2 regions of the Arthrobacter sp. NamB2 genome follow, and region 1 is predicted to be linked to the other one. Evidence: riboswitches for the same ligand, from Rfam matches in the RefSeq annotation. Region 1 holds a riboswitch; the other holds the start of a gene.
What was found. Region 1 has a riboswitch for S-adenosylmethionine ahead of FDK12_RS10390 (bifunctional o-acetylhomoserine/o-acetylserine sulfhydrylase). Riboswitches for the same ligand answer to the same signal wherever they lie in the genome.
Positions count from the first base shown of each region.

Region 2: another riboswitch for S-adenosylmethionine. It lies ahead of FDK12_RS14890 (methylenetetrahydrofolate reductase); the one in region 1 lies ahead of FDK12_RS10390 (bifunctional o-acetylhomoserine/o-acetylserine sulfhydrylase).

Region 1 is NZ_SZWI01000005.1:98,390-120,338, reverse strand. Features, by position in the region: gene FDK12_RS10435 (lysophospholipid acyltransferase family protein) at 1-41, shown strand, start outside; gene FDK12_RS10430 (GNAT family N-acetyltransferase) at 217-1,128, opposite strand; gene FDK12_RS10425 (glycine--tRNA ligase) at 1,128-2,516, opposite strand; gene FDK12_RS10420 (DMT family transporter) at 2,699-3,661, opposite strand; gene FDK12_RS10415 (RNA-binding S4 domain-containing protein) at 3,703-3,933, shown strand; gene FDK12_RS10410 (alpha/beta hydrolase) at 4,012-4,692, opposite strand; gene FDK12_RS10405 (SGNH/GDSL hydrolase family protein) at 4,877-5,695, shown strand; gene FDK12_RS10400 (hypothetical protein) at 5,931-6,173, opposite strand; gene FDK12_RS10395 (homoserine O-acetyltransferase MetX) at 6,303-7,445, opposite strand; gene FDK12_RS10390 (bifunctional o-acetylhomoserine/o-acetylserine sulfhydrylase) at 7,452-8,768, opposite strand; SAM riboswitch class IV at 8,851-8,968, opposite strand; gene FDK12_RS10385 (VOC family protein) at 9,093-9,734, shown strand; gene FDK12_RS10380 (DUF1540 domain-containing protein) at 9,794-10,081, opposite strand; gene FDK12_RS10375 (CPBP family intramembrane glutamic endopeptidase) at 10,223-11,020, opposite strand; gene hutI (imidazolonepropionase) at 11,077-12,279, opposite strand; gene FDK12_RS10365 (formimidoylglutamate deiminase) at 12,279-13,757, opposite strand; gene FDK12_RS10360 (allantoate amidohydrolase) at 13,778-14,995, opposite strand; gene hutU (urocanate hydratase) at 15,034-16,737, opposite strand; gene FDK12_RS10350 (IclR family transcriptional regulator) at 16,734-17,423, opposite strand; gene hutH (histidine ammonia-lyase) at 17,487-19,145, shown strand; gene FDK12_RS10340 (siderophore-interacting protein) at 19,196-20,041, shown strand; gene FDK12_RS10335 (cation:proton antiporter) at 20,122-21,315, opposite strand; gene FDK12_RS10330 (cation:proton antiporter regulatory subunit) at 21,323-21,805, opposite strand.
Region 2 is NZ_SZWI01000012.1:864-7,424, reverse strand. Features, by position in the region: gene FDK12_RS14905 (cystathionine gamma-synthase) at 1-755, opposite strand, end outside; gene FDK12_RS14900 (O-acetylhomoserine aminocarboxypropyltransferase/cysteine synthase family protein) at 757-2,109, opposite strand; gene metE (5-methyltetrahydropteroyltriglutamate--homocysteine S-methyltransferase) at 2,221-4,596, opposite strand; gene FDK12_RS14890 (methylenetetrahydrofolate reductase) at 4,644-5,552, opposite strand; SAM riboswitch class I at 5,656-5,768, opposite strand; gene FDK12_RS14885 (PIN domain-containing protein) at 6,333-6,561, opposite strand, start outside.

The DNA.
Region 1 (21,949 bases):
ACATCGCCGACAAGAAGGCGGGACGGCACGACCGCGGCTGAGCAGCCGCCTGCGCGGAAGGGCCGCCCGTACTGGGGAACGTGGCGGCCCTCGCGTCGGAGGCGGCTCCGTGCAGCAGGCACCAGGGTGGGGGCCACCGGTCCAGCCGGTTCCGGCTCAACCGGTCGCGGCTCAACCGGTCGCGGCTCGACCGGTCGCGGATCAGCCTGTCGCGACTCAGCCGTTCGCGACGACGAGCGTCTCGGGCGCGGCGAGCCTCGCGGACCCCGTGGCGAGCAGGGGTTCGACGACGGCCGCGAGTGCCTCCATCGAGTCATCCAGCTCCAGCTGGATGGGGTACTGGTGCACGAGCATCGCGATCATGCTGGCGACCGCGGCCTGCTGTTCCGAGGGTGGCAGCGCGGTGTCGTAGCCCAGCAGCACGTCAGCCGGGTCATCGGTGCGGGCCTGTGTGTAACTGATGGCGAAGGCCGCGATCGTGCCGCCGTCGTCCTTCGGCTTGTCCCGCAGCACGATCGCGCCTCCGGCGCCGCTCGCGTCGCCGAGGAAGAGCTGCTGCGCGCGTCCGAGGGTGATGTCTGCGCGGTCCCAGGCATGGACGGTCTCGTAGAAGGACGCGAGGGCTCGCGTCAGTTCCACCGATCCCGTGGCCGCTTCCTCCAGTTGGGGCCCTCCGGCATCGTCGAAGGCGGGAGCGGCGAGGGCTCCGGGTGCGACGACGACGAGCCGCGAGCGCTGCAGCGTGCTGAAGCCGGTGGCCTCGGCGAACGCGGCCCCGGTGGTTCCGGGCGTCACCTTCGACCGCAGGGCTGTCACTCCCGACGGCGACGCCGCGGCTTCGTGCTGCAGCATCGTGAGCAGCGTCGAACCGATGCCCGCCCGCCGGTGGTCCTCGGCCACCTCGATGTAGCACCACAACCGGTCCGGATGCAGCGCGGCTCCGTAGACGCAGCCGGCCGCCACCGGGACGCCCTGGTCCACGACCGTGATGCAGCGGTTCCAGGGGTTGTCGGACGGCGTGCGGAAGGAGCCGCGGAACTGCTCGGCGACCGCCGATTCGGGGCCGCCCCAGAGCTGGATGAGCTCGAGGTCGTCTCCCTCCTGCCAGGCGCGGTATTCGAGGGCCATCAGGCTCCGATCAGGCGCGCGGCGAGGTATCCCTGCACCTGGTCGAGGGACACGCGCTCCTGCGCCATGGTGTCGCGCTCACGGATCGTCACGGCCTGGTCCTCGAGGGTGTCGAAGTCCACCGTGATGCAGAACGGCGTGCCGATCTCGTCCTGGCGGCGGTACCGGCGGCCGATCGCGCCTGCGTCGTCGAAGTCGATGTTCCAGCCCTTGCGAAGCTGGGCTGCGAGGTCCTTGGCCTTCGGGGAGAGGTCCTCGTTGCGGCTCAGCGGCAGGACGGCGGCCTTGACCGGGGCCAGCCGCGGGTCGAGCTTCAGCACCGTGCGCTTGTCCACGCCGCCCTTCGCGTTGGGCGCCTCGCCCTCGGTGTAGGAGTCGACGAGGAACGCCATGAAGGAGCGCGTCAGGCCGGCCGCGGGCTCGATCACGTACGGCGTGTAGCGCTCGTTCGTGGCCTGGTTGAAGTACCCGAGGTCCGTGCCGGAGTGCTTGGAGTGGGTGGAGAGGTCGAAGTCCGTGCGGTTGGCGATGCCCTCGAGCTCACCCCACTCGGATCCCTGGAACCCGAAGCGGTACTCGATGTCCGTCGTGCCCTTGGAATAGTGGCTCAGCTTCTCCTGCGGGTGCTCGAAGAGGCGCAGGTTGTCCGGGTCGATGCCGAGGTCGGTGTACCAGGAGAACCGCTCGCCGATCCAGTACTTGTGCCATTCCTCGTCGGTGCCCGGCTCGACGAAGAACTCCATCTCCATCTGCTCGAACTCGCGCGTGCGGAAGATGAAGTTGCCCGGCGTGATCTCGTTGCGGAAGCTCTTGCCGATCTGGCCGATACCGAACGGGGGCTTCTTGCGGGCAGTCGTCAGGACGTTGTTGAAGTTCACGAAGATGCCCTGCGCCGTCTCCGGGCGCAGGTAGTGCATACCTTCCTCGGAAGCGACGGGACCGAGGAAGGTCTTCAGCAGTCCGGAGAACTCCTGCGGCTCCGTCCACTGACCCTTGGTCCCGCAGTTGGCGCAGGTGATGTCCTGCAGTCCGTTCTCGGGCGCGCGTCCCTTCTTCTCCTCGTACTCCTCCTCGAGGTGGTCCGCGCGGTACCGCTTGTGGCAGGAGAGGCATTCCACGAGCGGGTCGCTGAACACCTCGACGTGCCCGGAAGCCTCCCAGACCTGACGCGGCAGGATGACAGCGGAATCGAGCCCGACGACGTCGTCGCGGCCGCGCACCATCGTCTGCCACCACTGGCGCTTGATGTTCTCCTTCAGCTCCGCGCCGAGGGGTCCGTAGTCCCAGGCCGAGCGGGATCCGCCGTAGATCTCACCGGACTGGAAGACGAAGCCCCGCCGCTTGGCGAGCGAGATGATGGGATCGAGTGCGGACTTGGCTGCTGCCATGGTGTTTCTTCTCCAGTTCTGTGCAGGCCGCTGGGTGCGGTCCGCCGGTGGGGGGCGCGTTCTGCAGTCTGTTCCGCCGGGCTTGCAGGCGGGAAGCTACGCCGCAAGCCTACCGGGTCCGCTTCCTGCGGCTTCAGCCGATACCGGGCTGTGGAGGAGGAACTCGCCGTCGGCGCTCGACGTCAGGTCCTGGGGCGTCCAGGCCACGGCAGCGTCGTGAGGATGATGGCGGCCAACGTCAGCAGCGTCCCGGCGACCGTCGCGAACACCACGATCGTCCCGGGAGCAGGAACCACCAGATCGAGCAGGAGTGATCCGACGAGCTGTCCCCCGATCATGCACAGGCCGGTGAGCAGGACCCCGAGGCTCCTGACGAGCAACGCACCGAGGGCGATGAAGACACACCCCATGGGTCCGCCGAGGTAGTACCACCACTCGGAGGGCGGGTGGTTGCCGGGCCCGGCGATCGCAAGCTTGACGAGCCAGGCCGCCACCAGGACGACCGTGCCCGCGATGAAGTTCATCAGTGTGGCCGCGAGGGGCGTCCCGTAGTGGAGCGACGCCGTCCCGTTCATCGCCTGCTGGAAGCTCATCAGCACCCCGGCTGCGACCGGGAGGAGGACGGGGATCAGCCAGCTCGACATCTCCCCTGCTGCTCCGAATCGGGGGGACACGGCCCAGACGACGGACAGTACCGTCAGGACGACACCGATCACGCGCATCGGGGTCGCTGCGCGCTTGCCCCCGGGCCCGATGCCCGCGCGGTCGACCAGGAGGCCGCTGAGCGACTGGCCCATGACGGCTGCCACGGTGAAGAGGGCGACGCCGAGGACGCCGATCGTCAGTGACTGCGAGAAGACGAAGAACGCGCCGATCGCTCCGGCCGCCACGTAGTAGGGCGGGAAGCGGCGCTCGCGCACGGAAGGGATGATCTGCCGCGCTCCGGCGCGGGCACCCGGCAGGACGAGCGTGATCGCGACCATCAGGATCAGGCCTGTGCCGAAGCTGATCAGCGCGGCGGCGATGCTGTCGTCGAGCACGGTGCCGAGCGCGCCGTTGATCCTGCCCTGCACAGGCATCGCGAGCCCTGCGGCGAGGGCGAGGGGAAAACCGACAACCGGAGGGACCACTGGCGCATCAGACACCCGTACAGCCTAGTGCGGCAGCATCCGGCATGATGGACTGCATGACCGACGACGCATCCATCGCAGAGCTGCCCATCCGGGACGACATGATCCGCCTCGGGCAGTTGCTGAAGCTCGCCTCCCTCGCCGAGGACGGCGTCGAAGCCAAGAACCTGATCGACAACGGACTGGTGCAGGTGAACGGGGAGATCGAGGAACGCCGCGGACGGCAGTTGCACCCCGGGGACACCATCAGCGTCAACGGCGAGACCGTGCGCATCACGCAGGGCTAGTACCCGGAGGGCACCGACCCTCGGGCAGCACCCGCGCGAATAGGACCGCACGCGTCGAGCGCTTCAGGCGTCGAGCGCTCAGCGCCGGCCGAGAACCGTCATGCTGAGGAACTCCCGGACATGCGCAAGTTCCTGCAGATTGATGCTGTGGAACATGTTCGGGTAGAGGATCTTCGTGAGCTTCGTGTGCTTGGTGAGCCAGGCGTGCGTGAACTCGATCATCTCCGGGGTGATCACCTGGTCTGCCTGGTCGCGGCCCCAGAAGAACTGGGCGGGCGCTTCCGCAGCTTCCTCGTCACGGAAGAAGGCGTTGCCTTCGGACGGCACCGCGAACCCGGACAGGCCGACGACGCAGGCGAAGTCGGTCGGCCGGTGGCGCAAAAGCGAAGTCGCAACCGCCATACCCTGCGAGAAACCCAGGAGGTTGACGCTGGTGTGGGCGCTGCGGAGGGTATCGAGCCACCGCACGACGGCGGTGGCGCTCTCCACGACGCGCTCCACCGAGTAATCGGTCTCACGGGAGAGCGGGAACCACGAGAAGCCCGGCCCGGCGGGCTGAGGGGCGCGCACCGATGCCACGGTGAAGTCCGCCGGAAGGTGGTCGGTGAGCCCCATGAGGTCCTCCTCGTCGGCCATGTACCCGTGGAACAGGACCAGCAGGGGCGTACCCTCGCGTTCGGACTCGGGCTTCGACCACAGGACGACGGGGTCCCAGGAACGGGTGGAGGACGCAGCTGTGCCGCGGGCGGATTCGGTCATGTCACCATTTTGGCATGGTGCAGTCCGCTCCCTGCCCCGGAGATCGCGCCACGGTGCCTCGTCCCGAGGATGAATCCGGAGCCGCTGGCCCCATGCGCACGAGGCCTGAAAGAATGCCCGGGTGAGCCCAACGGATGCCCCATCGCCTCTGCCCGACGCTGCCGATCCCCTCGTCAACGGGCCGATGATCGACCCGAGCCTCGTGTCCGAGCCCCACCCCTGGCATCGGTACACCGCCCTCGGGGACTCCTTCACGGAAGGTATCGGGGACCCCGACCCGGAAAGCATCGGTGGAAATCGTGGCTGGGCAGACCGCGTTGCGGAGGAACTGGCCCGCGGGCAGGCGGACTTCGCCTACGCGAACCTGGCGGTCCGCGGCCGCCTGCTGCAGCAGATCATCGACCAGCAGGTCGAGCCGGCCCTCGCCCTCCAACCGGACCTCGTCACGATCAGCGCGGGCGGGAACGACCTGCTACGGCCCGGCGGGGATCCCGACCTCCTCGCGGACAAGCTCGACGCCGTCGTCGACTCCTTCGCCGCCTCCGGAGCGACTGTCGTCCTGTTCACCGGTCCGGACGTCCGGGAGACGGTCCTCGGCAGCATCCGGTCGAAGACCGCGATCTTCAACGAGAACCTCCGCACGGTTGCCGCCCGCCACGAGGCGGTGATCGCCGACATGTGGGCGCTGCGGCAGCTCATGGACCCGCAGATGTGGTCCTCGGACCGGCTGCACTTCTCACCACTCGGCCACCACACGATCGCGGCGATGGTGCTGGACACCCTCGCCGTGCGCCACACCCTCGAGCCGCTGCATCCGAAGGAGCGCCCCGTACGCTCCTGGCGCGCCGCTCGCGCGGAGGACCTGGTGTGGGCTCGCGAATATTTCGTACCGTGGGTCCTGCGCCGCCTGCGCCACCAGTCTTCGGGCGACGGCGTCGTCGCGAAGCGCCTCGAGGCGGGGCCGATCTTCGGGCCCGGCATGCCGCCGGGGGCATCGGACTGACGAGTCCCGATCGCCAGCGAGTCCCGATTGCAAGCCCGAGTCCCGATCGCGAGCATGTCCTGCTTACAAGCCGCGGGGTCGGCGAGGGACCGAGGTCGTGGCGTGACGAGTCGGGCCCGCGTGCTGCCCAGGACTGCCATGAGCCACAGGAAATGCCCGGAATGAGAGAAATGACCGGTGGGCGCCATGCCCACGGGTCACTCGTGTCACGACTCAGTGATCGAACCCGCGGCGCTCAGCTCTCCAGGTCGACGTCGCCGTTCGCTACCGCGTCCGCGCAGGCGCTGAGGTCCGGTCCGGGCTTGAAGTCGACGAACTGCGGCTGCAGCTTCTGGAACAGGAACTCGTAGATCTCGTCGCGGGACTTGCCCTGCATGGTCTCGACGGCCTCGCGGACCGCTCCCTGCAGCGCGCGATCGGAATCGAGCAGGATCTTGTCGCGTGCTTCCTGGTTCCAGCCAATGGTGCTCAGTTCCATGAACAGCTCCTCTTCATCTCACGTCGGTGAGTCCGGGGGCGTTGTACCTCGAACGTGCCTGCCGACCATCAGTAAGCAGGCTTAGCTCCCAGCCTAGGTGCCCGCCGCTGGAAACCCAACCGGTATCTGCTACACCGCGTAGAGGGTGGCGCGCAGCTGCGCGTCGAGCTGATGGATCTGCGTGAGGAACGCGTCATGGCCCACCGGCGAGGAGATCGTGTGAACCGGGACAGTCCCGGGCAGTCCATCAGCCAGCCGCTGCGACTGCTCCGGGAAGTACAGCCGGTCCGAGTCGACTGCGGCGATGAAGAACTCCGACGTCGCGGCCCCCAGCGCAGCGTCGAGGCTCCCCCGGTCGCGTGCGGCGTCGTGGCTCATGAGCGCCTCCGTCAGGACGACGTAGCTGTTGGCGTCGAAACGCTCCACGAGCTTGTCCGCCTGGTGGTCGAGGTAGCTCTCCACCTGATAGCGCCCCCGATCGGCGGGCAGGACGGCCCCGAGGGGCTGCTCGGCGTCCTGCTCCGCCCGACCGAAGCGCGCTTCCAGTTCATGTTCCGATCGGTAGGTGATGTGCGCGATCCGCCGGGCGAGTCCAAGGCCCGCATCCGGATGCAGGCCGTCGTAGTAGTCGCCGCCGCGATAGGCGGGGTCGAGTCGGATGGCCTGCAGCTGCGCCTGGGCGAACGCTATCTGTTCGGCCGAGCTGGCGGCAGTGCAGGCGATGACCGCGCACCGTTCCACGCGCTGCGGATACATCAGGGCCCATTCGAGCGCGCGCGCCCCTCCCATCGATCCCCCGAGCACCGAGTGCCATTGGCCGATACCGAGCTGGTCGGCGAGCAGGCTCTCGGCGCGGACGGAATCACGGATGGTGACGAAGGGGAAGCGCGAGCCCCAGGGCGTACCGTCGGGAGCGAGGCTGGCCGGCCCCGTCGAGCCGTAGCAGCCTCCCAGCATGTTGACGGACACCACGAAGTAGTGATCGGTGTCCACCGGACACCCGGGTCCGACGAGCGCATCCCACCAGCCCTCCTCCTCCGACGAGCCCCGCGCGACGTGCGAGCTGCCGGTCAGGGCATGCTGCACGAGTACCGCATTGGAGCCGTCCCTGTTCAGCCTGCCCCAGGTCTCGAAGGCGAGCTGGACGTCTGGCAGCTCGCCTCCGGTCTCGAGCGCCAGCGGACCGATCGAGCCGATGCGCAGGAGCCCGTCCCCCTCGGGGGCCGCGGCGTTGAATCCGGAATGCAGTGGAGCAGGAGGGTAGGTGGTCACGAAGGGTCAGGCTTCTTTCGCAGCGCGGAAACCGGCGTCGAGGTCGGCGAGGATGTCGGCGATGTTCTCGAGGCCGACGGACAGCCGGACGAGCCCCGGCCGGACGCCCGCGGTGAGTTGCGCTTCTGCTCCGAGCTGGCTGTGCGTCGTGGACGCGGGATGGATCACGAGCGAGCGGACGTCGCCGACGTTCGCGACGTGCGAGTGGAGCTCGAGGCCGTCCACGAAGCGCTTGCCGGCCTCGACGCCTCCGACGATGTCGAAGCTGACGATGGCGCCGGTACCGATGCGGCCGTACTTCCTGCCGCGTTCGTACCAGGGGCTCGAGGGGAGACCCGCATAGGAGACACGCTCGACGTCGTCGTGCGCCTCGAGCCACTCGGCGACGGCCTGGGCGTTCTGCACGTGCCGTTCGACACGCAGGCTGAGGGTCTCGAGCCCTTGCGCGATGAGGAAGGCGTTGAACGGGGACACGGACGCCCCGAGGTCCCGGAGCAGCTGGACGCGCGCCTTGAGGATGTACGCGAGGTTGGCTCCGAGGGCGCTGCCGACGCCGAGATCACGCGCGTAGACGAGTCCGTGGTAGCTCTCGTCGGGGGTGTTGAAGCCGGGGAACCGCTCGGGGTGCTGCGCGAAGTCGAAGTTGCCCGAGTCGACGATCACGCCCGCGATGGCGCTGCCGTGCCCGCCGAGATACTTCGTGGCCGAGTGCACCACGATGTCGGCTCCCCACTCGATGGGCCGGATCAGGTACGGCGTGGACAGGGTGTTGTCCACGACCAGGGGCAGTCCGTGCTCATGCGCGACGGCACTGATGCCCTCGAGGTCGAGGACGTCCTGCCGCGGGTTCGAGACGACCTCGCCGAAGAAGAGCTTCGTGTTGGGCCGGATGGCGTCCCGCCACTGCTGCAGGTTGTCGGGATCCTCCACGAAGGTGGTCTCGATACCGAACTTCTTCAGGGTGTGCTTGAAGAGGTTGTAGGTGCCCCCGTAGAGGCTCGGGCTCGCCACGATGTGGTCTCCCGCCTCGGCGATGTTGAGCACCGCGAAGGTTTCGGCGGCCTGCCCGGAGGCGAGGAGCAGTGCCCCGGCTCCGCCCTCGAGGCTGGCGATCCTCGTCTCGACCGCTTCCTGGGTCGGGTTGCCGATGCGCGTGTAGATGGGCGCCAGTTCGGTCAGCGAGAAACGGTTCGCCGCACTCTCGGCGCTCGGGAAGACGAACGACGACGTCTGGTAGATGGGCAGCGCACGCGCTCCCGTGGCTGCATCCGGCACCTGGCCGGCGTGGATCTGGCGTGTCTCAAAGGACCAATCGTTGGACATGGTGCTCCCTAGTCGATAGGGGCTCCGCGTGGTCCGATGCTCCGGCCGGTGGACACCGCTCCAGGAGACCGGACCCCGGAGGAGCCCGCGCTTGCACGGCGCCATTGGCGACGCCGAGCCTGGTCCTCACCCGGGGCACCCCACCGCGGTTGGAGGGTTGCCGGCCAGCAAGCCGGGGCTTCGTGCTGGCACTCATGACCTGCACTCATGAAAACCCATCGGGGCCGATCCGGCAACCCGTATGACCTTGCGTGAAGTGGACCGCCAGGAACGGTAAGGCGAGCCTAAGTCGAGACGTTCATCACTTAGTGCCAAAATGTCGGCATGCGCCTGGACCACGTTTCATATGCCTGCGAACCTGATGGACTTGCCGCGACGGCCGACCGGATCTCGGCCAAGCTCGGCATGGAGGCCGTGAAGGGCGGCGTACACCCGCGCTTCGGCACCCGCAACATGATCTTCCCTCTGGCGAACGGCCAGTACCTGGAGGTCGTCGAGGTACTCAACCACCCGGCGTCGGACAAGGCCCCGTTCGGGCAGGCAGTCCGGGCCCGCTCCGAGGCCGGCGGCGGATGGATGGGTTGGTGTGTCGCCGTCGACGACCTCGGTCCGTTCGAGGAACGCCTCGGCCGCAGTGCCGTACCGGGTAACCGCAAGTTCCCCGACGGCCAGGAACTCACGTGGCAGCAGATCGGCATCAAGGGGTTGATCGCGGACCCGCAGGTGCCCTACCTCCTCCGCTGGGACGAGGGCACCGAGCCCCTCCACCCCTCGAAGGCGCGCCCGGCTTCCGTGAAGCTGGATTGCCTGACGATCGCCGGATCCTCGGAGCGCGTCACCGAATGGCTCGGCACCGACGTCGAGGAGACGCTCGACGGCGTGCAGGTGCAGTGGATCGCTCCGAACGGTACGCCGGGCATCATGTCCGTGACCTTCGAGACCGGAGAAGGCCGCATCGAGATCTGATGAGGCAGAGACAGAAGAGGGGGCCGGACGTCGTCCGGCCCCCTCTTGTCTTCTCCTGGTCAGGCGTGGGTATAGGTCAGGCAGTCAGCCGCTTCGGCACCCGGGCCCACCTTGACCGCAGGAGCGCTGCACAGCAGGTCGTGGTTGAAGCTGCACTCGGAGCGCTGGCAAGCGCCCACGTGCGCGAGCATCTTGGGCAGGCCCCCGCTGATGGAGGTGTCGATGAAGGTTGCGCAGGACGCGTGCTCCTCGCTTCCCGACACCGTGATGGCGACGGCAGTGCAGCCGTCGTGATTGAACGAGCAGTTGTGGACACTGCACTCAGAGACACTGGTGACGACGCTCATGGTTCCTCCTGGCCGGTCCGGTGCAGCCCCGGTCGAAGCCGCCGAAATCCCGAATGAATTCACGCTAGCACCGCAATTGTCGATTAATTTAGTCATGATCGGCGTGCGCAATGAGCGGAGGTAAGGCTTATCTGCCCGCATTCATCTGCCAATTCCGATGGCGGGTCCGAGCAGCGCGAATCCGACGAATCCCGTGGTGTCGATCAGGGCGTGGGCGATCACGAGCGGCATGACACGACGGGTCCGGGTGTAGAAGAAAGCGAAGAGGAGCCCCATCAGCACGTTCCCGATGAAGGGCCCGAAGCCCTGGTAGAGGTGGTAGCTGCCCCTCACCAGGGAGCTGGTGAGGATGATCGCGGGAGTTGACCAGCCGAGCTCCCGCAGACGGATGAAGAGGTAGCCCACCACGATGACCTCCTCGAGCACCGCATGCCGGACCGCGGAGAGGATCAGCACAGGAACCGTCCACCAGTAGGCGTCGAGCGCGGCGGGCACCAGTGCCGTCGTGATCCCTAGCGCGCGGCCGCCGGCGTACACACCGAGAGTGCCGACGCCGATGATCGCCGCCAGGCCGACCCCGAGACCGACGGTGCGCAGGGGTCTCTCGGACGTGAGACCGAGTCGGCGGAACGCCGAGGCACCCTGCCCGCTGAGCAGGAAGAGCACCAGCGCCACCGGGACCAGCGCGAAGAAGATCCCCAGCAGCTGGTAGGTGAGATCGAAGTACTGCCGGTCGTTGAGGACCGGATTGAGTGTGGTGGTCTGCCCGGCAAGCGGGCCGCGAGTCAGCTTCTCCGCCAGGTTGACGATGGCGTACACCCCGGACTGGCCGAGGGACAGACCGAAGACGATCAGCAGCTCCGCCGTGATGCGGCGTCTCGGTGCGGGAGCATCTGCACGGCCTGGATCTGCCATGGAGGACGCGGAGGATGCAGGCATGGCGCTATCCTCCCAGCGGCCGCCGGTGATTCCCAGTTGCCGCACGGGGCACCCCCCTACCTGACCCTGTTACCGGCCTTCCAGACCGCGTGGACGAGGGGCATCCCGGGACGGTAGGCCAGATGGGTCGCCGACGGCGCGTTGAGCACCTGCAGGTCCGCGCGGTGCCCGACGGCCAGCGACCCGACGGCGCGACGCCCGTCGACGTCGTCCCCCGTGTGCCGCCGCAGTGCCAGCGCTCCCCCGAACGTGGCGGCCCTGACCGCCTCGTGCACGGTCAGCCCCATCTGCAGGACAGCCGTGGCGACGCAGAATGCCATCGAACTCGTATAGGACGTGCCGGGATTGCAGTTGCTCGCGAGGGCGAGGTGCGCGCCGGCGTCGAGCAGCTGCCGGGCAGGCGGGAACGGCTGGCGTGTGGAGAGGTCGCAGGCGGGCAGGCAGGTCGCGACGGTTCCGGGTGCACCGTCCCCGGCGAATGCTTCCCACGTAGCCGCGAGCGCGCGGACGTCGCCGTCGGACAGGTGGTTGACGTGATCGACGCTGGCGGCGCCGAACTCGACCGCGAGGGCGACTCCCTCGCCCTGCCCCAGCTGGTTGCCGTGCACGCGCAGGCCGAGGCCGGCAGCCGAGCACGCGGCGAGGACGCGTCGGGACTGCTCTGCGTTGAACGCACCGGTTTCGCAGAAGACGTCGGCCCAGCGCACGTACGGGCGGACGGCGTCGAGCATGGGACCGCAGACCAGGTCGGTGTAGTCGTCGGGGTCCCATCCGCCCGGCACGAGGTGCGCTCCGAGGAACGTGACCTCGTCGACGGCGCCGGCCGCGAGGCGCGCGCTGCGCTCCTCGTGCAGGACGTCGAGCCCGTAGCCCGTCTTGGTCTCCAGGTAGGTGGTTCCGCCGGCGGCGGCCTCGGCGACGCGGGCCAGCAGGAGCCGCATGAGGTCGTAGTCGTTCGCAGCACGGGTCGCGTCGACGGTCACCGCGATCCCGCCCGCGGCATACGACTCCCCCGCCATGCGCGCCTCGAACTCGCCCGTGCGGTCGCCGGCGAACACGAGGTGCGTATGGCTGTCCACCCAGCCCGGCAGACCGGCGCGACCACCGGCGTCGTAGGCCTCGTCGGCCGCGGGAGCGTTCGCCGCGGAACCGATCCAGCTGATGCGTTCGCCCTCGAGGACCACCGCTGCGTTCCGCAGCACCGCATGCTCGCTGTCCTGTGTCATGAGTTCGCCGATGTTGGTGATGAGCAGGGACATCAGTGCCGCTCCCAGGGCTGCGTGTAGTTCTCGGAGGCGCGCGGCCCGTTCATCGCGTTCGTGGCCGTGTCCAGCCGGTCGATGGCCGCTACCAGCAGTCGGGCGGGGTCGCCCAGCGTGACGTGGACGCCGTCATGCGCCACCAGGATGCCACCGACGACGACGCCCGTGACGTCCTGTCCGGTGGCCGTGTAGGCGAGCTGCTCCCAGGAGGATCCTGCCGTGCGCGCGCTGTGCGGGTCGACGGCCATGAAGTCGGCGGGACAGCCGGGACTGAAGCCTGCGCCGCGGCGTCCCTGCGCTGCCGCTCCTCCGAGCGCCGCGATGCCGTGCAGCCCTTCCGGATCGAAGTGGCCCCGCCGCCCGGTGCGCAGGCGCTCACCGTGCTCGAGCGCCCGCATCTCGAGCCACGGGTCGACGACGGCGTGCTGGTCGGTGCCGAGGGCGAGCCTCGCTCCTGCCCGATGGAACTCGCCCGCCGGGCCGATGCCGTCCGCCAGGTCGGCCTCGGTGGTGGGACAGAGGACGACGACGGAACGGGCGTCCGCGAGGAGGGCGACGTCGCGTTCGCTGACATGCGTGGCGTGCACTGCGGACAGCCGCTCGCTCACGAGCCCGTGATGGTCGAGCAACCCGGCCGGGGTGCGGCCGGTGGAGCGGAGGCAGTCCTCGTTCTCCGCGGGCTGCTCGGAGAGGTGGACGTGCAGGGGCAGCTCCGTCGGCAGATGCTCCCCGATCACCGCGAGGTCCTCCTCCGGCACGGCACGCACGGAGTGGATGGCCGCACCGAGGGACACCTGGTGGTCGGGGTACAGGGAGGAGATCGTGGAGCGGAGCGAAGCGAGCCGTTCGAGCCACGCGGCCGCGGTGCCGTCCGAGAAGCGACGCTGCCCGTCCTGCAGGGGCGTGCCGAATCCCCCGGCCAGGTAGCAGGTATCGAGCAGCGTCAGGCGGATGCCGGCACGGACGGCTGCACGCGCGAGCGCCAGTTCCATGGCATGGGGCTCCCCGGCGCCGGCTCCGTCACCCATTCCGTAGGGCGTGCCGTCCGGCTGGTGGTGCACGTAGTGGAACTCCGCGACGCTCGTCCAGCCCACGGTGACCATCTCGGCGTAGACGGCGGTGGCCAGCTCCTCGTAGAGCTCCGGGGTCAGCGCCCCCGCCGCCCGATACATCGTGTCCCGCCAGGTCCAGAACGTGCCGCCGCGGTCGTGTGTGCGGCCCCGCAGGGCACGGTGGAACGCGTGGGAGTGGGCATTCGCAGCGGCAGGGAATGCGACGCCCCGGAGGACGACGTCGCCGTCCTGGGCCGGCACGCCCGGCAGGACGCCGACCACGGTTCCGTCGGCGTCGATCTCGACACGCACGGCGTCGCACACGCCCTCCGCCTCCAGCCACGCGTACTCGCACCAGACGGCCCGAGCCACCGCGCCGGTGCCGCCGCCTGTTCCGGAGATGCCGCGACGTGCGGACGCCACGCCCGCCTCCGTCGGTCCGGTCACAGCAGGTCTTCGAGGACGTCGGCGAGCGCAACCGCTCCCGCGTCGGCGTCGTCGCGCTCCACGAACTCCTCGGGCGAGTGGCTGATGCCGGTCGGGTTGCGGACGAAGAGCATAGCGGTCGGCGCGATGGCACCGAGGATGCCCGCGTCGTGCCCGGCGCCCGTGGGCAGCGTGGGAGTACCGGGAAAGGAGCGACCGAGTGCGTTGCCCAGGGTCCGCTGCAGCGCACCGTCGAAGTGGACCGTGCTGCTCCGCGACTCCTCCGTCAGGGTGGCGCGGCACCCCTCGAACGCGCAGATCTTCTGCGCCTGGCCGTGGATCTTCTCGATGAGCGACGCCGTCACGGCGTCCTCCTCATGGCGGACGTCGAGCCACAGATCCACGCGCGAGGCGATGACGTTCGTGCCACCGGGCACGGGCTGCAGCCGCCCGACGGTGGCACGCGCACCGTCCTGCTCGGCAGCGATCTTCCGCGCGGCGAGGACCACCTGGGCTGCGGCGATCATCGGGTCCGCGCGGTCCGCCATGAGCGTGGTTCCCGCGTGGTTGCCCTGGCCGGTGATGGACAAGCGCCAGCGCCCGTGCCCCAGCATCGTGGAGCCGATGGCGACGGCGGAGTCGAGGTCGATCAGCCCGCGTCCCTGCTCCACGTGCAGTTCGACGAAGTCGCCGATGTGCCGGATGGCTTCCTCGTCACGGCCGAGATGCTGCGGATCGATCCCGGCGGCCTGCGCCGCCTCGGCGAACGTCGTGCCGTCGACGTCCCTGAGTGAGCGGACGTGGTCCGGGTCGAGCGTCCCGGTGAGCAGGCGCGAACCGAGGCAGGACACCCCGAACCTCGACCCTTCCTCCTCGGGGAAGACGGCGACGGCGAGCGAGCGCTGCGGTTCGAGGCCACGCTCGCGCAGGAGGTCGACGGCGACGAGGGCCGATGCGACGCCGAGGGGGCCGTCGAACGCCCCGCCACCGGGCACCGAGTCCAGGTGGCTGCCGGTGACGAGGGCGCCGTCGCGGCTGGAGGTCGCGTCCCACCAGGCCCACAGGATGCCGTTGCGGTCGGTCTCCACGGAGAGTCCGCGGGCGCTGGCCTCCGCGGAGAACCACTCACGCAGCGACAGCTCCGCGCCGGTGTAGACACCGCGGGAGTAACCACCGCGGACCGCATCGCGGCCGACGTCGCTGATGCTGTCGAGGACTGAGGATACGGTCTGCACTTCGGTACCTTCCGGTGGTGGATCTTCGGGCGGGATTCTCAGGATTCCATGGGGATGCGCACGCCGCGCTCCACCGCGACCTCCCGGGCGCGTTCGTAGCCCGCGTCGACATGCCGGATGACTCCCATCCCGGGATCGTTCGTCAGGAGGCGCTCGAGCTTCTGCGCGGCCAGGTCCGTGCCGTCCGCCACCGATACCTGCCCGGCGTGGATGGACCGGCCGATCCCCACGCCGCCACCGTGGTGGATCGAGACCCACGTTGCTCCGGAGGAGGTGGTGAGCAGCGCGTTCAGGAGTGGCCAGTCGGCGACGGCGTCCGAACCGTCCGCCATGGCCTCCGTCTCGCGGTAGGGCGAGGCGACGGAGCCGGAGTCGAGGTGGTCGCGACCGATGACGATCGGCGCGGAGACCTTCCCCTCGGCGACCAGGCGGTTGAGGAGCAGGCCGGCCTTCGCACGGTCCCCGTAGCCGAGCCAGCAGATCCGCGCGGGCAGGCCCTCGAACTCGACGTGCTCCGCTGCGGCATCGAGCCAGCGGTGCAGGTGCCCGTGGTCGGGGAACAGCTCCTTGAGGGCGGCATCGGTGACCGCGATGTCCGCCGGATCACCCGACAGGGCTACCCAGCGGAAGGGCCCGAGGCCCTCGCAGAACAGGGGGCGGATGTACGCGGGGACAAAACCCTGGAAATCGAAGGCACGGCCGTAGCCGCCCTTGCGGGCCTCGTCCCGGATGGAGTTGCCGTAGTCGAACACCTCCGCGCCGGCGTCCAGGAAGCCCACCATCGCCTCGACCTGGAGTGCCATGGACACCTGGGCCTTCTTGGTGAAGCCGTCGGGGTCGGCCGATGCCTCGCGCTCCCATTCGTCCGGCGAGATCCCCTCCGGCAGATAGCTGAGCGGATCATGCGCGGAGGTCTGGTCGGTGACGATGTCGACGTCGAGCCCGCGCCGGAGCAGTTCGGGGAAGACCGTCGCCGCGTTGCCGACGACGCCGACGGACAGTGCGCGCTTCTCGCGCTTGGCGGCGAGCACCTGGGCGACGGCGTCGTCGAGGTGCTCGGCGACCGTGTCCAGGTACCGTTTGGCGACACGTCGGCGCAACCGGGCCTCGCTGACGTCGACGATCAGGACGGCGCCGCCGTTGAGCGTGACGGCCAGCGGCTGGGCCCCACCCATGCCACCGCAACCCCCGGTGAGGGTCAGCGTGCCCGCGAGGCTCCCGCCGAAACGCTTGCGCGCGATCGCGGCGAACGTCTCGAAGGTGCCCTGCAGGATGCCCTGCGTCCCGATGTAGATCCAGGATCCGGCCGTCATCTGGCCGTACATCATGAGGCCCTCGGCTTCGAGGCGCCGGAACTCCGGCCAGGTCGCCCAGTCGCCCACGAGGTTCGAGTTCGCGAGCAGGACGCGGGGCGCCCAGGGGTTGGTGCGGAACACGCCGACCGGCTTGCCCGACTGCACCAGCAGCGTCTCGTCGTCGTCGAGCGTTTCGAGCGTCTTGACGATGGCGTCGTAGGCCTCCCAGCTGCGGGCCGCACGCCCGGTGCCGCCGTAGACCACGAGGTCCTCCGGGCGCTCGGCGACCTCCGGGTCGAGGTTGTTCATGAGCATGCGCAGTGGAGCTTCGGTCTGCCAGCTCTTCGCGCTCAGCTGCGTGCCGCGTGCGGCACGGATCCTCCGCGACGGATCGTGCGTCGTCGTCGTGGGGCTGGGCGTCGGTGTGGGGGTGGTCGAGGTGGTCATGCTGGTTCTCCTGTCAGATCCTCGGTCAGGGGGACGGCGCCGGTGTCCGGCTCCATCAGGAGCGCGGCTGCCTCACGTGCGACGAGCGCACCGATGCGGCGGGCCTCCGCCTCGGTGATGCGGTAGCTGGGAACGACGACGCTGAGTGCGGCGACCACCCGGCCTCCGGGCGAGACCGGAGCCGCGATGGCCGTGACGTCCGTCTCCACGCCGTTCCGCACGACGACGAATCCGTCGCCCTGGTGGCCGCCGGTGAGGACGGCGCCGACCGCGGTACCTTCCAACGGGATGCTCCGCCCCACCCAGCTGGCATGGCGGACCGAGTGCGTGCCCTCCCGCATCGCGAGGTAGACACCCTCGCCGTCGTGCGAGGGCACGCTGAGGTAGGACGATTCCCCCGTCCTCTCGACGAGGCGTTCGAGCGCAGGTTCCGCGAGGGACACCAGTGACTCGTGCCCGAGGGCCTGGGCTCCGAGCTGCACCACGCGGAGCCCGGGCCGGTAGGTCCCGAGCGCGTCGCGCCGGACGAACCCGGTACCCTCCAGCGTGCGCAGGAGCCGGAGAGCCGTCGAGGCCGAGAGGTCCGTCTCCCGCGCCGCATCGGCGAGGGTCAGCGAACCGGCGTCGCACACCGCCCCCAGGAGTACGAGGGCCCGCTCGACAGTGCGGGTCGACGGTTCCGCCATGGGTCGCCTCCTTGCTTTCGGCGTTCGCGTGTATTTCACTTATTGAAACGTCCTTTTCACTCAATGGCAATAGCGGCGCGAGCCGCAGATCCGAGGCGCAGCGTGAACCAGCAATCCGTGATCGTGGGCACCGGCCCCCTGTCCCCGCCCGACGTCGTCGCGGTGGCTCGGCACGGCGTTCGGGTCGAATTGGCGTCAGAAGCCCTCGCCGCGATGGCCGCCTCGCGCGCCGTCATCGACACGCTGGTGGACGACGGGACGCCGCACTACGGCGTATCGACCGGATTCGGGGCGCTGGCCACGAAGCACATCCCGCTCGACCAGCGGAGCCAACTGCAGCGCAGCCTCATCCGCAGCCATGCAGCGTCCTCGGGCACCGAGGTGGACCGCGAGGTGGTCCGCGGACTGATGCTCGGGCGCCTGTCGACACTTGCAACGGGTCGCACCGGCGTGCGCCCGCTGGTGGCCGAGACCTACGCCGCGATGCTGAACGCCGGGATCACCCCCGTCATCGGCGAGTACGGTTCCCTGGGGTGCTCCGGCGACCTCGCGCCGCTGTCCCACGTCGCCCTCGCGCTCATGGGCGAAGGCGATGTCCGCGCCGGCTCCGGTGAGCTCGTGCCCGCCGCCGAGGCACTCGCGGCTGCAGGGATCGCACCGGTAGAACTCCGCGAGAAGGAGGGCCTGGCGCTCATCAACGGAACCGACGGCATGCTGGGCATGCTCGTCCTCGCCTCAGCCGACCTGCACCGGCTCCTGACGACGGCGGACCTCGCCGCCGCGATGAGCGTGGAGGGCCTCCTCGGGACCGACGCCGTCTTCGCCGAGGACCTTCACGCCCTGCGTCCGCACCCGGGCCAGATGGCGTCCGCGGCGAACATCCGCTCGTTGCTCCGGAACTCTCCCCTGATCGCGGAGCAGCTGACCTCCGAGACCGGCAGGCACCGCTTCACCCGCGTGCAGGACGCCTACTCGCTGCGGTGCGCTCCCCAGGTGCACGGCGCCGCACGGGCCACACTGGCCCATGCCGAATCGGTGGCGGCGATCGAACTGGGTTCCGCCATCGACAACCCGGTCATCACTCCCGATGGCAGGATCGAGTCGAACGGCAACTTCCACGGCGCCCCCGTCGGCTACGTCCTGGACTTCCTCGCCATCGCCGTCGCGGATGTCGCGTCCATGAGTGAACGCCGGACGGACCGCTCCCTCGACAAGGCCCGCAGCCACGGCCTCAATGCCTTCCTCGCCGCCGATCCGGGGGTCGACTCCGGCCACATGATCGCCCAGTACACGCAGGCGGGCATCGTGTCGGAGCTCAAGCGGCTCGCGAACCCGGCGTCGGTCGACTCCATCCCCTCCTCGGCGATGCAGGAGGACCACGTGTCCATGGGGTGGGCCGCCGGCCTCAAGTTGCGGAAAGCCATCGACGGCCTGACCCGGGTGCTCGCCATCGAGATCCTGACCGCGGCGCGGGCCCTGGACATGCGCGACGGAGCCCATGCGACGGGTGGCACCGCGGCCGCTGCGGGTGCCGAGGGCACCCGTCCGGGAATGCGTAGTTCGACACCCATCAGTGCCGTCCGGAACCGGTTGCGGCAGGACGTCGAGGGCCCTGGTACGGACCGCTACCTGGCTCCGGAGATCGAGGCCGCGCGACTGCTGGTCGACGACGGTTCCCTCCTGGCCGCGGCCCTGGAGGCCCTCCCAGCAGTCCTTCAGTAAGAGTTGTTAGGGTGGGCTAACAACACCTCCCGTGAAAGAAGCGCATCCTCATGTCCTCGCCCGCTACCGAAGCTCCGCCCAAACCGCCGCGCCCCCAGGTGGTCCTCGCCGTGCAGGAGACCCGGTGGCTGAGCCCGCACCTCGTGCGGGTCGTGGCCGGCGGACCCGGCTTCGCGGACCTCCAGGAGTGCGACGCGACGGACAAGTACGCCAAGCTGCTCTTCGCGAAGCCCGAGCTCGGGCTCGTGCCGCCGTACGACCTCGCGGCGTTGAAGGACGAGCTCCCGGCGGAGGACAGGCCCGTGAAACGGACCTATACGATCCGGTGGCTCGACCGTGAGACCCAGCGCCTCGCGATCGACTTCGTGGTGCACGGCGACGAGGGCATCGCGGGCCCCTGGGCCGCCCGGGCCGTGCCGGGCGACGCCCTCGTGCTCATGGGCCCTTCCGGCAAGTGGTCACCGGACCAGGACGCCGACTGGCACCTCTTCGTCGGCGACGATTCCGCGCTGCCAGCCATTGCAGCCGGCATCGAGGCACTGCACCCGGCCGCCGTCGGCCACGCGTACATCGAGGTGGACAGTGCGGCCGAGATCATCCCGCTCGCCGCCCCGGCCGGCCTCGAACTGCACTGGCTGCAGCGGGACGGCCGGGCGGCCGGTACGACGACGCTGCTCGCGGACGCCGTCGCCGCCGGCCCGTGGCCCGAGGGCCGGGTCGACGCCTTCGTGCACGGCGAACGAGGCGCCATGAAGGCCCTGCGGGATGTCCTGTTCAAGCACAAGGGCCTCGCCCGGTCGCAGGTGTCGCTGTCCGGCTACTGGGCCTATGGCCGCGAGGAGGACACCTTCCAGGCGGAGAAGCGTGAACCGATCGGCAAGATCCTCGACGACTAGCTCCCCTCCTGGTCGAGCATCTGCCCGGCACAGGTCCGGCAGGGGAATGCGCCGGTCCGGTGCAGGGATGCGTGACGTGGCTACCCGGCAGTGAGGACGCGCGCCCGCCGCCTGGGGATCCGCTCCACGAGTTCCATCGCGGGTTCGGCCAGGCGCGCCATCACCGGACCGAGGACGGCCATCAGCAGGACGTAGGTCGTCGCGAGCGCCGCCAGGTCGGGCAGGACCGCACCCGATGCGACCGCGAGCCCGGCGATCACGATCGAGAATTCCCCGCGCGCCACGAGTGCGGTACCCGCGCGCGCCCGTCCCAGGCGTCCGATGCCCTGTCGGCGTGCCGCCCACCAGCCGGTGGCGATCTTGGTCGCCGAGGTGACCACGGCCAGCAGCAGCGCCACACCGAGCACCGGCGGGATCGACGCCGGATCGGTGTTCAGTCCGAACACGACGAAGAAGATGGCTGCGAAGAGGTCCCGCAGGGGCTCGAGGATGCGCGCGGCGTTCTCCGCCGTCGCGCCCGAGATGGCGATGCCGAGGAGGAATGCGCCGACGGCCGCAGACACCTGGAGTGCGGAGGCAAGCCCTGCGACGAGGAGCGCCGCTCCGATGAGGGTCAGGAGGAAGACCTCCCGGTCGGTAGAGTCGACCACCGCCGAGACGACGTTGCCCCAGCGCAGGGCGACGACCAGCACGAGGGTGACGACGAGCAGGGAGATCCCGACCGTTCCCAGGCCGCCGGCGAAGCTGAGCCCCGCCAGGACCGCAGTGAGCACGGGAAGGTAGATGGCCATCGCGAGGTCCTCGAAGACGAGGATCGCAAGGACGGTGGGAGTCTCCCGGTTGCCCAGCCGCCCGAGATCGGTGATGACCTTGGCGGCGATCCCGGAGGAGGAGATGTAGGTGACGCCGCCCATGACGAGGGCGGCGACCGGTCCCCATCCGAGGATGACGGCGACGAGCGCACCCGGGGTGAAGTTCAGGACGAAGTCGACGATCCCCGCGAGCCAGGACTGCCGCAGCCCGGTGACGAGTTCCTTGGCGGTGTACTCGAGCCCGAGCATGAGCAGGAGCAGGATCACGCCGATCTCGCTGGCCACCTCGCTGAACTCGATGACCCCCTCGAGTTCGAGGAAGCCACCTTGCCCGAAGAAGAGACCTCCGACGAGGTAGAGCGGAATCGGCGAGAGCCCGATCCGGCCGGCGAGCCGCCCGAGGATCCCGAGGAACAGGAGGATGGCGCCGAGTTCGATCAGGGTGAGGGCAGACGTGTGCACCGGCGGCTCAGCCGTTACGCAGGATGTCCGCCGCGGCGTCGAGGCCCTCGGAGGTGCCCACCACCACCAGCAGGTCACCGGCGGAGAGGATGAAATCGGGTGTGGGTGAGGCCTGGACCTGCCCCGACCGCAGCACGGCGACCAGCGAGGCGCCGGAGCGCGAACGCATCCGGGTGTCAGCGAGGGGGCGTCCGTCGAACGGCGAACCGCGCTCGATCAGGAACTGCCGCGTGGAGACTCCGGGCAGGTCACGGTGTTCCTCCGTCAGTTGCGCGACGAGCTGACGGGAACCGAGGAGATTGCCGATGGTCGCCGCCTCGTCCGGGGTCAGCGGGATGGAGGCGACGCAGGCATCCGGGTCGTTGGCCTTGGAGATGATGAGGTCGAGATCCCCGTCGCGCTGGGCGACGATTCCCACCCTGCGGCCCGAGCCCGTGACGATTTCGCGCCGCACTCCGATGCCGGGGAGGCGCGTTTCGATGACGTTCATGCGCCCATCCTAGACCTGCTGCGGCAATCGTTCGTCCGGAGAGGCGGTAGCGGAGCCTGCGTTCGCTGACGGCGTCGAGCCTGGCCCGGAAGCGCGCGGATCGGTCCCACGTACCTGCTGGCCCGGCCGGACATCCAGTGCCCG
Region 2 (6,561 bases), on a different contig from region 1:
CGGGCGGCCAGGAAGCAATCCTGCGGGCCCGCCACCGCGCCGCCGGCGAACTGCTGGTAGCCGATGGCCTCCGCCAGCATCTTGCCGCGGAACGCTCGGTCGGCCACCACAACTGCCCCACCGAGCACATCCGAGTGCCCACCAATGTATTTGGTGGTCGAGTGGACCACCACGTCCGCGCCGAGCTCCAGGGGTCGCTGCAGGTAGGGCGAGGCGAAGGTGTTGTCCACCACCAGCAGCGCCCCCGAGTCATGGGCGATCTTGGCCCAGCCGGCCAGGTCCGCGATGCTCAGTAGTGGGTTCGATGGAGTCTCGACCCACAGCAGTGCCGTCGAGCCAGGGTGGACGGCCGCGGCCACCGCGCGCAGGTCAGTGATGTCCACTGCCGTATTGGTGACACCCCATGGTCCCAGCAACCCGTTGATGAGTCGGTTGGTGCCACCGTAGCCGTCGCCGCCGAGCACGATGTGGTCGCCGGGCCTGAGCAGGGCGCGTAGCAGCGCGTCCTCGGCAGCCAACCCCGAGGCGAACGCGAAGGCCGCGTCACCGCGCTCCACCGCGGCCAGTTGTGCTTCGAACCCATTGCGCGTGGGGTTCGAACCGCGACTGTACTCGTGACCCGCCCGCAGCACGTTGATGCCGTCCTGGACGAAGGTCGAGGTCTGGTAGATCGGCGGGATCACGGCCCCGGTGAGAGGGTCCGGCTCCTGCCCGGCGTGGACCGCCGTGGTGTTGAATCCAGAGTACTGCGGCATATCAGGCTCCCGTTCCTGCAGGGGCGACGGCTCCGACGGCACGGGCGTCCGCTCGAGCGGACGCGATCAACGGAGCGAGGGCCAGATCCAGGTCTGCAACGAGGTCCCCCGCGGTCTCCAGCCCTATCGAGAGCCTGATCGTGGTGTCCGCGATTCCGCTCGCGAACCGATGCTCCGGACTCAGCCGGCAGTGGGTCATCGCCGCGGGATGGGCCACCAGGGATCGCGTGTCTCCCACGTTGGCCACCAGCTTGAACAACCGCAACCTGTCGATGAACCCTTCTACCTGGCCAGGATCGGCGGCCAGGTCGAAGGAGAACACGCTTCCGGCACCCCGGGGGAAGTCCCTGGCCGCCAGCTCGGCCTGCGGGTGATCCTGGACCGACGGGTGGTGTACCGCTGCGACAGCGGGGTGCCCGGTCAGGAATCGCACCACCTCCCGGGTGTTCTGCCCATGACGGGCAACGCGGATGTCCAGGGTCTCGAGCCCCTGCAGGATATGCGCGGCGCTCGTAGGCGAGAGGGAGGGGCCGAGATCATGAAGGTACTTGCTGCGTGCCAGTGCAAGATAGGCGCCGTGACCGTGGCGTTCCCAGAGGACATCCCCGCCGTACCGACGCTTGGGACGGGTGATCTGCGGCCACTTGTCCGGATATCTGGAGAAGTCGAAGCGCCCGCCGTCGACCACGGCGCCGGCGAGTGTTGTCCCGTGCCCGCCGAGGAACTTGGTCGCGGAGTAGACGACGATGTCGGCTCCGAGGTCCAGCGGCCGGTACAGCGCCGGAGTCGCCAGGGTGTTGTCCACCACCAGTGGGACCCCGGCGTCGTGCGCGACCGTGGCGATCGCCGGAAGGTCCTGCAGCGTGGCCAGAGGATTGCCGATCGATTCGGTCAGGAAGGCCCTTGTCGTAGGACGCACCGCTGCCCGCCAGACCTCGGGGTGCAGCGGATCGGCGAAGCTGACCTCGATCCCGAAATCAGCGAAGGTGTCCGTGAGCAGATCAACTGTTCCCCCGTAGAGCTTCGAGGAGGCGACGATGTGCTGACCTCCTCGTGCCAGCGACAACAGGGCGACGGCGACTGCAGCTTGCCCTGTTGCCGTTGCCAGCGCCGCCACACCGCCGTCGAGCGCTGCGATCCGCTGCTCGAACGCCGCCACGGTCGGGTTGCCGGTGCGGGTGTAGGTGAAGCCTGGTTCCCTGAGCGCGAACATGCTGCGTGCTGACGCGTAGTCCGGGAACTCGTAGGCGGCCGTCTGGTAGATGGGAACAGCCACCGACCGGTAGGGGGCCTGCGGTTCGTAGCCTGCATGGATCTGGGAGGTGGCTGTGAAGCCAGGATCACCGGTGCTCATCGAGGGGCTCCTTCGTCAGCGGTCGTCACGTACGTGGATTCGGATTGCCGGGCAGGACCGCGGGCGGCCCTGCCCCGTGACACTGGAGCGGAGCAGGACCGCCGCGTGCGGTCAGGAGTGCGCCAGTGCGTGTCCAGTCGTCGTGAGATCGGCGCTCTCCCGCACCGTTCTGGCCGCAGCGACGAGGTTGCGCAGCGACAGGACGGTCTCGTCATACCCCCGGGTCTTGAGTCCACAATCCGGATTGACCCACAGCTGCTGCGCGGGAAGGGCCTCGAGCGCTGTCGCGATGAGGGCGGAGAGCTCCTCCTCGGAGGGCACGCGCGGCGAATGGATGTCGTAGACCCCCGGGCCGATCCCGCGGGAGTAACCGAAGCCGGCCAGGTCGGCGACGACCTCGAGGCGCGATCGTGCGGCCTCGATGCTGGTGACATCCGCGTCGAGCCCATCGATCGCCGAGATCACCTCACCGAATTCCGAATAGCACAGGTGCGTGTGGATCTGTGTCCGATCACCGGCACCGGCAGTAGCCAGCCGGAACGCCTGTACCGACCAGTCCAGGTACGGCTGGTGATCCGCCGAACGCAGCGGCAGCAGCTCGCGCAGGGCGGGCTCGTCCACCTGCACGATCGCGATGCCTGCAGCCTCGAGGTCGGCGATCTCATCCCGGAGCGCCAGCGCCACCTGATGGGCTGTATCTCCCAACGGTTGGTCATCACGGACGAAGGACCAGGCCAGGATGGTCACCGGGCCGGTGAGCATGCCCTTGAGCGGCCGCTCGGTGAGCGACTGCGCAAAACTGATCCATGGAACCGTGAATGCCTGCGGCCTGGACACATCACCCCACAGGATGGACGGACGGGTGCAGCGCGAGCCATAGGACTGCACCCAGCCGTGATCCGTGGCCGCGAAGCCGTCGAAGTTCTCCGCGAAATACTGGACCATGTCGTTGCGCTCCGGCTCACCGTGTACGAGCACGTCCAGCCCGAGGCCCTCCTGCAACCGCACCACGCGGGCAATCTCCTGCCGGAGGAACTGCTCATACTCCGCCGGTGAGATGCTGCCATTGCGGACCGCGGCCCGGGCGCTGCGTACCTCTCCGGTCTGGGGGAACGACCCGATGGTGGTGGTCGGCAGCACCGGCAGTCCCAACCGTTGCTGCTGTACCTCGGCCCTGCGTTCGGCAGGGCCGCGGGTGAAGGCCTCGGCGGTCAGGTCGCGTATGCGCTTGCGTACCCGGTCCACGACCACGCCGTCGAAGCGTGCCCGCTGCTGCAGCGCAGCCTCCGTCTCCTCGAGGTGCGTGGCCACAGTCGACCGGCCATCAGCCAGTCCCCCAGCCAGCACGACCACCTCACGTACTTTCTGGTCGGCGAAGGCCAACCACGCCGGCAGGTGCTCCGGCAGTGCCGTCTCGGCCCGCACATCATGCGGCACATGCAGCAACGACGTCGACGTCGCCGTCGTGACCGTGGCGCCTGTTCCGGCCTGCAACTGCTCCAGCACGCTCAGCGATGCCTGCAGGTCGTTCCGCCATACATTCCTGCCGTCGACGATGCCGGCGACCAGGCGCGTCGCGCCCAAACCCTGCAGCACCTCGTCGGAGGGCCTGGAACCCCTGACCAGATCTGCATGAACGGCCTCGACGCCGGCTGCTGACAGCACAGCGAGCGCCTGACCGGGCGCCGTCGGGTTGCCCGCGGTGCCATAACCGGTCGTGACCAGCAGGGCCGGGCGCTCGGCATGACCGGCCAGCCGCCGGTACACACGCTCGACCAACCCACCCGGTGCTGCCAACTCACCGCCGCGGTCGCTGACCAGACCCGGTTCATCCAGCTGCACCCACTCGGCTCCTGCCTCGGCGAGTGACGCCAGGATGCCCTCGTACGCAGAGACGACGTCGTCGATGCGGGACAGCGGGTCGAATCCTGTGGGCGCACCCTCTTCCGCTTTGGCGAGCAGCAGGTAGGTCACCGGGCCCACCAGCACCGGGCGCAGCACCGCTCCTCGCTCACGCTGCCGCCGGACGATTGCCGTCAGGCGGTGGGCCACGGCAGTGAACGTCGTCGCGACGCCGATTTCCGGAACCAGGTAGTGGTAGTTGGAATCGAACCACTTGGTCAGTTCCAGTGGCGCCCGCTCGCCGTCGCCCCGAGCAAGCGTGAAATAGGCAGCGGTGCCGATGGAACCGTCCTGGTCGGCCAGATCAGCGAAGCGGGTCGGTAGGGCCCCGAGCGCAGCGGTGACATCCAGCACCTGGTCGTAGAGGGCGAAGTCCGCGGGGATCGAGGAATCCTCGCCGCCCAGACCAAGCTCGATAAGGCGGGAGACCGTGCGGTCCTGGAGTTCCTCGGCTGCGCGCTGAAGTCCGGACTCGTCGATGATTCCCGCCCAATAGGATTCCACCGCCTTCTTGAGCTCCCGACCCGGTCCGATTCGTGGGTAGCCGAGGATTGTGGCGGTGGGGAAAGCTTTAGGGGTGCTCATTGGGATCTCCTTTGGAAGTGATGTGATGTTCTGCTGAGAGGGACGGCTCATGCGGGGACAGCGAGTGAGCGTGCAGCCGGCAGGTCCAGTTGATCGATGACCTCGACCGATGCGCGGTGGTCATTGAACGTGTACAGATGCAGGCCGGGAGCTCCTGCGTCGAAGGCCGCCCGGGCCAGCACTGCTGCCGCCCGCACACCGATCCGCCGTCGCTCGCCGTCATCGGATGCGGTCTCCAGTCGGTGCAGCAAGGCAGCGTCCGGACGAACGCCCGTCATCATGGCCAGCCGTTCGAGCCGACGGACGTTCGCCATCGGCATCACGCCCGGGATGATCGGTATGGTGACGCCTGCGGCTCGGGCTGCCACTACCAGAGCGGCGTAGTGCGCGGGATCGAAGTACACCTGAGTGATCGCGAAATCGGCGCCGGCACGCTGTTTTGAGACCAGTACCTCGACGTCGTGCAGGAACGACGGCGACTCGGGATGCCGATTGGGGTACGCCGCGACACCTACTGCCAGCTTGCCGCCCGCCAGTGTCGCCCCGTGACGGGCCTCGACGTCCCGGATCAGCTCCACCAGCTGGTGCGCGAACGACACCTCACCGGAGGGAACCTCAGGATCTCGCGGAAGGTCCCCGCGCAGTGCCAGCAGGCCCCTGACTCCCAGCCCGAGAAACTCCCGCACCAAGCGGTCGAGACTCTCTCGCGTCTCACCGACGCAGGTCAGATGAGCAAGCGGACGAAGCCTGGTGTTGCGAACGAGGTGCTTGATCAGCCCGACGGAGGCCCGACGACGACCAGGTGTGCCGCTGAAAGTCACCGACACATAATCCGGAGTGGTCGCTGAGAGCTCGTCGATCGTGTGAAACAGGCTGTCGCCGGCTTCCGGAGTCGCCGGCGGGTACAGCTCGTAGGACAAGGATGGCGGTATTGCTGCCCGGTCGTGCGGTGTCATTCCACTCCTCGAAACGGCCGAGGGAGTAGATCAACGATCGGATCGAGGTGCAGCGGTACCCGTCTGCGAGCACGCTGGGACCTCAGGTACGTTCACTGATGTGTCTCCATCGGTTCTGGCAGGAGCACCGCTTCCACTGCTCTCCCTGGCGGGAGGGCAATCGAATGGTTGCTGCGGCGTCAACAAGCCAGATCTCTCGGCCGCTCTTGATGGTTTGTAGGACCACTGTAAGCAGCACCGCCGCCACCGGCACAAACCTGCAATGAGATGGCGTCGGATGACGTTTTCTGACTCGTGCCTTGTCACACTGCGCCTCCACGGCGTCATAAATTCAGCGCCTAGAACACTGGATTGGCGGTGCCCGGCTCGTGCCGTCACGCGAGATGTCAGAAGCAGATTGGAGCTCGTAGGAGGGGCAGGCAGGCCACGCCGAGGAGAAGGTTCCAGCGCTCAATCGGTCCTCATCACGTGTGGAAGTGCCACACGTAGGGAAGTGTCACGCGTCGACCTCGCGGTCCTCGCCGCGGGCAGTCACTGCAGCCAGCAGCGCGACGTCGCCACCACGTCGGTGGTGCAGTCAGGTGTCCGTGCATCCTGAGGCGCAGCCCTTAGCGCTGTCGCGGGCACAGTTCGTCCGTGCTGTCGCGGCCACAGTTCGTCCGTGCTGTCGTCCGTGCAGTTGTCCGTGCTGTCGCGGCCACAGTTCGTCCGTGCTGTCGTCCGTGCAGTTGTCCGCTTCGATCGAGGGATTACCGGTCCGGTGGGCCGCCGGCGCGACCGTCAGTGCAGAGTCACTGAGGTCGGGGCATCCGTTTCCCAGGGATTGATCACTGGGACGGCCAACCTGCGGTAGGTCTCCACGTTTCCCGACACGACGGAGAGATGCTGCTGAACGGCGGTTGCAGCAATGAGGGATTCAACTGCCGGCACACCGTCACCGCCCGCTATCGGACCCCATGCGATGGCCACATCAACGTCGATGGGCAGGATATTCGAGCCGTAGAGTTCC